2 linked regions of the Exiguobacterium sibiricum 7-3 genome follow. Each later gene encodes a partner of the first gene's protein in a complex. Links are inferred from orthologs where the notes say so. Each region holds a gene or a part of one and is shown on either strand. Other genes may lie near its edges.

Region 1 (5,393 bases):
AACGGTAACAATGCCCATTCCCGCTCCGTCAAGACACTCATCCGTAAGGCAAAGAGACAAAAGACGCAGGCTCCGCCCAGGACGAGTAAAGCGACCTCAAGCGTCGCTCCAATCCGGTTTTCCCAGCCTGACAGACGGAAAAGTTGTTCGACGATGTATAAAAACAGAGCCATCGGGATGACTGCCTTCAAGAGACGGACATAAAAAGGGCGTCCTGCCGTCACCCGGCCAAACTTCCGATTGAGTAACAGTAACTGAGCTGCCGCCATGACCGCAAAACCACCAAAAGTCGCCATTCCGGCACCAATCATGCCATATAAGGGAATCAAGTAGATGTTGAGACCAAGCTTGATCAACAGGCCTGCGACGACACCGACAAACGCATATTTTTCCGCATCAACAGATTGAAGACACGATACGATGATCATCGATAAGGAGGCAGTGAACGCCGTTGCTGCCAACCAACTGAGTGCTGCTGTTCCGTTGTCATCCTGATACAAGGCAATGTTCAATGGACGCATGACACCCACTAATCCGACGGTTGCTGCTGCCGCTATCAATAGTCCGGATCGTAAAAGTGTCTCGAGATGCAGTTTTGTCGCCGCATCATTTCGCTTCCGGTATTCCATCAGCAACGTCGGAACGCTGGCTAAACTGATGGACGTCGCGAACAAGATCGCAAACTGTAACAGAGGGTATCCTCGATCAAAAATTCCTTTTTCGACTTTCGTCTCCATCGAATTCCCGAGTAAATTGACAAACGTCAATCCATCGATCAATTGCATCAGCAACAAGGCTAAAGACGCGATACTGACTGCTAGACCACTCGTCAACAGGACCCGTCCGACACGGCGAATGTGTCGTTTCGAGATGACGGGACGACCGATTTTATCTTTCGCAAAACGTAACAACAAGGCAAGCGACGCAATGCTTCCGCCGAGTGCCGTCATATGGGCGTTTGCTCCGACTTGATAGGGATTCGCACCTACCTGAACACCGTAATATGTCACGATCAACAATAAACAGACCCGAACGGCGTTTTCCGTGATTTGTGAGAAAGCCGTCGGACCCATCTCAAGATCCGCTTGAAACATCCCGCGTAAAACAGCAATGACCGGCAACAGGTAAAACGTAAAAGTGACGGCACGAAGCGGTTGGACGAGTTGTTCATCGCCGAATAAGAGTGCGACTTCAGGAGCGACCCACCAACCAATCGTTCCGAGTATAATCGACATCGCGAGCAGGACAAAGAAAATCGACCACAACACTTCGCGTTTCTCTTCCGGATGATGCAACGTTAACTTCGCAACGACGACCGGTAAGGCGTAAATGCCAAGCGCCGCCGCAATCGCAAATACCGGATAGACGGTTTGATAGACATATAACCCAAAGTCTCCCGCCATATTTTGATACGGAATCCGGTAAAAGAAACTCAACAGTTTTGAGACATAGCTCGAAATAGCAAGCAAAGCTGCCCCTTGCGCAATCGTCCTTCGTTGGCTCATTGTACGATCCGGCGGTCAATCTCAGCCAGTAACCGTTCAGCCTGCTCTGTCATCTGTTGTAAGTTTTGTTTCCCGCGGTTGAGCGTCAGAACAAGTTTACCTTCTTCCTGCCCCATGCCTAGACCACGTCCGATCGGAACGGTCCATTTGACGAAATCCGCTACATCCAGCGTTTGTGTCGTCTGTTCAGACAGAACGATTTCAATTTTCGGATCCGTTTGTTTGACCCGTTCCACCCGTGCCCGTTCGGCAAAGATTCTCATTCGAGTTAATTGAATCAACCGTGCCACTTCAGTCGGGAATTCCCCGAAGCGCTCCAGCATCTCTGTTTCCAGCGATTCCAGACTTTTTGGTGTATCGACATATTTCAAACGTTTGTAGAACTCGATTTTGAGTTCCGAATCTGCCATATAGTGACTTGGAATATAGGCATCCAAACTGAATGTGAAATCCGGAACGAATTTCTGAACTTTTTTTCTTCCTTTCATCCGTTCCTTCCGTTCTTCGACTGCTTCCGAAAGCATTTGTGAATACAGATCGAACCCGACAGAGTCGATGAAACCGGATTGTTGGGACCCGAGCAAGTTCCCGGCTCCGCGAATCGATAAATCACGCATCGCAATCTTAAATCCGCTCCCAAGCTCAGTGAATTCCTTGATTGCTTGCAGACGACTTTCCGCAACTTCCGTCAATCTTTTTTGCGGACGGTATGTGAAGTAGGAATACGCGACACGGCTCGATCGACCAACGCGACCGCGTAATTGATACAACTGGGAAAGACCCATCTGATCTGCATCGTTGACAATCAAGGTATTGACGTTCGGAATATCGATACCCGTCTCAATGATCGTCGTACTGACCAAGACGTCCGCATCCCCTTCGAAGAAGGCGATTAATTGACTCTCAAGTTCTGTTTCTGTCATACGACCATGGGCAGTAACGACACGTGCTTCCGGTACGAGTGCCCGGATTTCCTCCGCTTTCCGTTCGATTCCTTCGACGCGGTTATACAGGAAGAAGGCTTGTCCGCCCCGTCCAAGTTCACGCTCCAGTGCTTCACGCATGACGATTCCGTCATACTCCATGACATACGTCTGAACCGGGTAACGGTTTTCCGGGGGTGTCTCGAGCACGGATAAATCACGAATTCCGATCATCGACATATGCAGCGTCCGGGGAATCGGTGTCGCAGTCAATGTCAGAACATCGACGTTTGTCTTCAACTGTTTCAGTCGTTCCTTGTGTTTGACGCCAAAACGTTGTTCTTCATCGATGATCAATAATCCGACGTCCGCGAACTGGACATCTTTCGACAGGACACGATGGGTACCGACGACGACATCGATTGTCCCTTCCTTCAATCCTTTTTTCGTCGCTTTCAGTTCTGCCGCCGAGCGGAAACGACTCATGACGGAGACGTTGATCGGCCACTCGCTGAATCGTTCGAGCATCGTTTCATAATGCTGTTGGGCAAGCACCGTCGTCGGAACGAGTAAGGCGACCTGTTTTCCTGCCATGACAGCTTTAAAGGCTGCCCGAATGGCAACTTCCGTTTTCCCGTAACCGACATCCCCACACAACAGACGATCCATCGGGCGTGGTCGTTCCATGTCTTTTTTAATCTCTTCGATCGACCGGAGTTGGTCGACGGTTTCTTCATAAGGGAAGGACGCTTCAAAGGCCTGTGTACTGTCATCATCTTCCGGGAACGCAAAGCCGACGGCTGCTTCCCGCGCCGCGTAGAGCTTAATCAGTTCATCCGCGATATCCTCGACGGATTTTTGAACTTTCGCCTTGACCTTCTTCCATTCCATCCCGCCCAATTTATAAATCTTCGGCTCTTTTCCTTCTGCCCCGACATACTTCTGAATCAAGTCAATCTGGTCGACCGGGACATACAACGAATCTTCGCCGGCATAAATCAAATGCAGGTAATCTTGGTGATTGCCAGCGACATCAATCGTTTTGATGCCATGATAACGACCGATTCCATGATGGATATGGACGACATAATCGCCGGTCTTCAATTCCTGATAACTTTTGATCCGTTCGGCATTTGTCAGTTTCGTCGTTTGCTTCCGGCGTCGTGCCGGCTGTTTAAAGACCTCTTCTTCCGTGATGACGACGAGACGGGCATTTGTCATCTCGAACCCACCGTGAATACCACCGATTAAAATCGACGGATGCCCGCGGCGAATCTCATCTTCCGTCGTGTGCAAGGAAGCTTCGACTCCGTAATCCGATAACGTCTGACGCATCCGTTCCGCCCGTTCCCTGTTACTTGCCAGGAAGACCATCCACATATCGGCCCGGCCGTACCGGTCGACTTCCTGTTTCAATCGTTCCATCTGTCCATGGAAAGGTGCAATCGGCTTGATGCTGAAATGAATCGCTGCACTTTCCGGAACACCGCTGCGCCGTGTCGGAAGTAATGATAAATACAGCAACTGTCGTTGCTTGAACACCTGCAACATCGGAACCGATAACGTATAGTCGCTGATGCTTTGACCACGCTCAATCAAAGAGGCCATCCATTCGGCTTCTTCCGTATCCTGGACCTCGGCTGCTTCTTCAATCCGTGCCACCTCATCAACAATCAAAACAGCATCCTTGATATCGTCGAGTAACGTCGTTTCATATAGAAGTGGTGCATATTTTGCAAGTTGCTTCGGACGATCACCGCTTTCGAGGACTTCGACGTCGTAAGCAATTCCTTCTTCCAGTGCAGCCAACACTTCCGTACTTTGGACCCGTTCCTTCGTCGCTTCGTACAGATGGCGCAATTGTTCACCGGCCGACTTCAATCCGTCGCGTGTTGCAAAATGTTCCGTTGCCGGAGGCACTAATGCTTCGGCGATGACACCAAGCGAACGTTGGGTCTCCGCATCAAACGTATAGATGGAATCGACTTCCTCATCAAATAAATCGAGCCGATAAGGACGTTCGACGGTCAACGGGTATAAATCAATGATGCTTCCGCGAACAGCGAATTCTCCAGGTGTCGTCACCGTTGCCGTCCGTTCATAGCCGGCATCGACCAATTCTTGAATAAAGTCGGGAATCGACAGGACATCCCCCGGTTTGATTCGTTTCGTATGCCCTAAAAAGTCCGATGCCGTCGGGACATAACGTCTCAGCCCGACAAGCGGAATGATGAGAATTCCGTCGTCCGTCGTCAGCAGACGATGACGCGTTTCAATCCGGGTCGCGCGCAACTCCGGACTTGCACCGTATGACAGCTCCGCCGCAAGCGTTTCGTCGACCGGATACAACATCACGTCCTGCTCGGGTACAAGTTCAATTAAATCATCATATAATTTTTGAGCCTGGAACATGTTATGGGTCACGATGACGAATCGTTTTTTTGTCTCTTGGTAAATACCGGCGATGAATAATGCTTTTCCGCTGTTCATCAGTCCCGTGATCAGTTGAGCATTGACCCCGTCGCGGAACCGTTCCCGGACGGTTTTAATCTCCGGAATGCCGAGTAACAGATTTTGTAGTTGTTTCATACTTTCTTTCCCTCCTAGGACGACAGCAAAAACGCTTTGGTCACCCAAAGCGTTTTGTTCAGTTATAACGATTCATCAATGCTAAAAACGGCGTATCGATGAAATCGGTTGCGATATCGACGGAATCAGACAACACATGTTGCAACGTCGTCTGTTCTGATTTGGCGAATGGCATCAAGACCCAGTCGATGACTTGAATCGGTGCTGGCGGACGACCTACTCCGAGTTTCAATCGTTTGATGTCCTGTGTACCTAAATGTTGAATCAACGATTTGACCCCGTTATGACCACCGGCACTTCCTTTTGAACGCAGGCGCATCTTCTCAAGCGGCAAATCAAGGTCATCATAAATGACGAGGACATCCTCGACCGCGAT
Region 2 (4,318 bases), on another replicon or contig:
CATCAGTTGCACCGACGTCGCATCGAGCGAAGATAACGTGATTTCACCATTTAACGTCTGCAACACAAATGATTCATAGTGACGGCGCGGAACCTTCAAGTGAACCGTCGCTCGAACCCGTTTGTCTTTTAAACGAATCGATAACGTATTCGCAGAGACAGAGTGCTGAAGCGCTGCTTGCAGCTGCTCCAGTGCCTGTTCTTCGTTAACTTGACGGAGCGGGCGACCGGTAACGGTCAACTCACACTCTTCCAAATCACCCGGTTCGACGATTGCATTGGCATTAAATAAATCCAAATGAATCGTCTCACCGCTGAACGGGAATTGTTTGACGTACGTGACGTTCGGTCCGGACGTTTGATTGAGTGATAAATCACTCTCTTTAATCCGGTTGACGAGGCCGTCAAAAGCTGACATGACCTTCGTTGTCAAAGAATCGACCGTATAATGATCGACCCGGTCGTAATGTTCCGGTTCGTCCACGTATTTATGCTCACTTGCCTGCGACGGGTTCTGATCGATTGCCTCGAGGCGCTCTAATTTGTCGAGCGCTTCGTCAATCGTCAGCTTTCCTTCTTTCACTTGTTCAAGTATCAGTTGGCGCATATCTTGCTTCATCAGTATTTCCCTCCTCTGATCTGGTACACGTTAATCGATGTGACTTGCTTATTTACTTCGTTCTACTTCCCTTACTTCCCTTTTTACGATTCCTGAATCAAAAAAGTTTCAAGATTCAATCCGGGCCGCGTCCCGTTCGAGAACAGGAGCCAGGTAATGACCTGTGTACGACTCCTTGACAGCTGCGATTTCTTCCGGTGTCCCGGTCGCGACAATCTTCCCGCCACCGTCTCCGCCCTCCGGACCAAGATCGATCAAATAATCGGCTGTCTTGATGACATCGAGATTGTGTTCGATGACGAGCACCGTGTCACCGTTGTCGACCAGTCGTTGCAAGACTTTCAGCAACCGGGCGATATCGTGGACGTGGAGCCCTGTCGTCGGTTCATCAAGGATGTAAATCGTTTTCCCGGTCGACCGTTTATGCAGCTCAGATGCCAGTTTGACCCGTTGCGCTTCTCCGCCGGACAGTTCCGTTGCCGGTTGTCCGAGACGCATGTATGTCAGACCAACGTCGGCAATCGTCTGCAGCTTCCGGCTGATTTTCGGAATCTTATCAAAGAATTCCAAGGCATCTTCGACTGTCATCTCCAGGACATCAGCAATCGTCTTGCCTTTATATTTCACTTCCAGTGTTTCGCGGTTGTACCGTTTTCCGTGACAGATTTCACACGGAACGTAGACATCCGGCAGGAAGTGCATTTCGATTTTGATGATTCCATCGCCGCGGCAGGCTTCACAGCGTCCGCCTTTAATGTTGAAACTGAAACGGCCTTTTTTGTAGCCGCGGAGCTTCGCTTCGTTCGTCGAGGCGAACACGTCGCGGATATCGTCAAAGACGCCGGTATACGTCGCCGGGTTCGAACGCGGTGTCCGACCGATCGGTGACTGGTCGATATCGATGACCTTATCGATTTGATCGAGTCCGGAAATTCCTTTATGGGCGCCCGGTTTTTCCTTCGCCCGGTTCATCTCGTGAGCAATCGTTTTATAAAGAATCTCGTTGATCAACGTCGATTTCCCGGAACCCGACACACCGGTCACGGCAACAAACAAACCAAGCGGAATGTCGACATCGACGTTTTTCAAATTGTTTTCCGACGCTTTATGAATCCGTAAGGCCCGACCGTCCGGTTGTTTCCGTTCAGACGGAACCGGAATGAATTTCTTGCCGGATAGATATTGTCCCGTCAACGAGTTCGGATCCTGCATTAATTCTTCCGGACGTCCCGCTGCCGTGACGAATCCGCCGTGATCGCCGGCTCCCGGTCCGATATCGATCAGGTAATCCGCAGCCATCATCGTATCTTCATCGTGTTCGACGACAATCAGCGTGTTTCCGAGATCGCGCATCGTCTTCAACGTATTGATCAAGCGGTCGTTATCGCGTTGGTGGAGTCCGATTGACGGTTCATCCAAGACGTAGAGAACTCCTGTCAGCCGGGAACCGATTTGTGTCGCCAGACGAATCCGTTGCGCTTCCCCGCCGGATAATGTTCCGGCGGCACGCGAGATTGTCAGATAATCAAGACCGACGTTTTCGAGGAATGAAGACCGTTCATGAATTTCGCGGACGATCATCCGCGAAATTGTCTGATCCTTCTCCGACAGTTTGCTTGGTAACTCTTCAAACCAGACGACAGCTTGTTTGACGGACATCTTCGTCACATCACCGATGTGGATTCCTGACACTTTGACTGCCAATGATTCGCGTTTCAAGCGGTGTCCTTTACACGTCGGACACGCTTTTTTCGCCATGTACCCTTCCATCTGTTCACGGATGTAGTCCGATGATGTCTCTTTGAAGCGGCGCTGCAGGTTATTCAGGACACCTTCAAAGAATAACGATGTATTGCGGACCATCCCGAAGTCATTTTCATAACGGAACTGAATTTCTTCCTTCGTGCTACCGTTCAACAAGATATCGCGGTGTTCTTCCGACAACTGTTCGAAAGGCGTATCCATGTCGATGTTAAAGTGGTTGCAGACAGCCGCCAGCAACTGAGGATAGTATTGTGAACTCGTTGGTTCCCAGGCGATAATCGCCCCTTCGTTGAGCGATTTATCCGGATGCGGCACGACGAGATCGACATCGACTTCCAGTTTCGTTCCGAGACCGTCACACGACGTACAGGCACCAAACGGTGAGTTGAACGAGAACATGCGTGGTTCGAGTTCACCGATTGAGAAGCCGCAAATCGGACAGGCATGATGTTCGCTGAACAACAGTTCGTTCCCATCCATCGTATCGACGATGACGCGACCGTCAGCAAGACGAAGGGCCGTCTCGAGTGAGTCCGCGAGGCGGGCTTCAGCGTCCGGACGCACGACGACCCGGTCGACGACGACTTCGATTGAGTGTTTTTTATTTTTCTCGAGTTCGATTTCATCCGTCAAATCGATCGTTTCTCCATCAACACGGACGCGGACGAATCCTTCTTTTTTCAAGTCTTCGAAGACTTTGACATGGGCTCCTTTGCGTCCGGAAATAATCGGCGCGAGAATTTGCAGACGGCTGCGTTCCGGCAGTTCCATCACTTGGTCGACCATCTGACTGATTGTTTGGCTCGAGATTTCGATTCCGTGATTAGGACAGATCGGTTTCCCAATCCGTGCATACAGCAGACGCAGATAGTCATAAATTTCCGTGACCGTCCCGACCGTCGACCTCGGGTTTTTACTTGTCGTCTTTTGGTCGATTGAAATCGCCGGACTGAGTCCTTCAATCGCATCGACATCCGGTTTGTCCATCTGACCTAAAAACTGACGGGCATAAGCGGACAGACTTTCGACATACCGCCGTTGTCCTTCCGCATAAATCGTATCAAACGCGAGGGATGATTTCCCCGATCCCGACAAGCCCGTCAAGACGACGAGCTGATCGCGCGGAATTTCGACATCGATGTTCTGTAAGTTATTGACGCGAGCGCCTTTGATGATGATTTTGTTCTTTTTTTCTGCCAACTTAGGCACCTGCTTTCAATTCTAAGATAAGGTCTCGCAATTCAGCTGCCCGTTCAAACTGCATGTCTTTCGCCGCTTGACGCATCTCTTGATCGAGTTGTTCGAGCAACGTTTCGCGTTCCGGTTTTTTCAGTTTGTTGAACTTCTCGAGTTTTTCGACGGTATCATCATTCTCAATCGTCGTACTGATGACACCACGGACATCTTTTTGAATCGTTTTCGGCGTGATACCGTGTTCTTTATTAAAGGCGAGCTGAATGTTTCGCCGCCGATCGGTTTCATCAATGGCCCGCTGCATCGAGTCGGTCATCTTATCAGCAAAGAGAATGACGTGCCCTTCCGAGTTCCGGGCCGCCCGACCGATCGTCTGAATCAGCGACCGTTCCGAACGCAGGAACCCTTCTTTATCGGCATCGAGAATCGTCACGAGCGAGACTTCCGGAATATCAAGTCCTTCCCGCAACAGGTTAATCCCGACGAGGACATCGTATTTGCCGAGCCGTAAATCGCGGATGATTTCAATCCGTTCGAGTGTCTTGATTTCCGAGTGCATATAGTTGACCTTGACGCCATGTTCTTTCAGGTAGTCCGTCAAGTCTTCCGACATTTTTTTCGTCAACGTCGTCACGAGAACCCGTTCATTTTTCGCGACGCGCTCCCGGATGTTATCCATCAGGTAGTCGATTTGTCCCGTGATCGGATGAATCTCGATCGTCGGGTCGACCAGTCCGGTCGG

Evidence for each region. The genes of interacting proteins can lie anywhere in the genome.
Region 2: the proteins of mfd (region 1) and uvrA are in contact, whole or in part, in a crystal structure (PDB 4DFC), measured with the Escherichia coli proteins. The link is inferred for Exiguobacterium sibiricum 7-3 from one-to-one orthologs.

What each region holds. Positions count from the first base shown.
Region 1 is NZ_JHZS01000006.1:18,022-23,414, forward strand. Bases 1,302-5,393 are described here. They hold mfd (transcription-repair coupling factor), read right to left. Parts: upstream 5,018-5,393; coding sequence 1,502-5,017; downstream 1,302-1,501. Other genes in these bases: P402_RS0100775 (polysaccharide biosynthesis protein), read right to left, coding at 1,302-1,505; pth (aminoacyl-tRNA hydrolase), read right to left, coding at 5,076-5,393. In the rest of the region: more of P402_RS0100775, read right to left, coding at 1-1,301. UniProt on the Escherichia coli protein: Couples transcription and DNA repair by recognizing RNA polymerase (RNAP) stalled at DNA lesions. Mediates ATP-dependent release of RNAP and its truncated transcript from the DNA, and recruitment of nucleotide excision repair machinery to the damaged site.
Region 2 is NZ_KK211190.1:649,517-653,834, reverse strand. Bases 527-3,909 are described here. They hold uvrA (excinuclease ABC subunit UvrA), read right to left. Parts: upstream 3,583-3,909; coding sequence 727-3,582; downstream 527-726. Other genes in these bases: uvrB (excinuclease ABC subunit UvrB), read right to left, coding at 3,584-3,909; P402_RS0104235 (DUF4097 family beta strand repeat-containing protein), read right to left, coding at 527-618. Outside these bases: more of P402_RS0104235, read right to left, coding at 1-526; more of uvrB, read right to left, coding at 3,910-4,318. UniProt on the Escherichia coli protein: The UvrABC repair system catalyzes the recognition and processing of DNA lesions. UvrA is an ATPase and a DNA-binding protein. A damage recognition complex composed of 2 UvrA and 2 UvrB subunits scans DNA for abnormalities.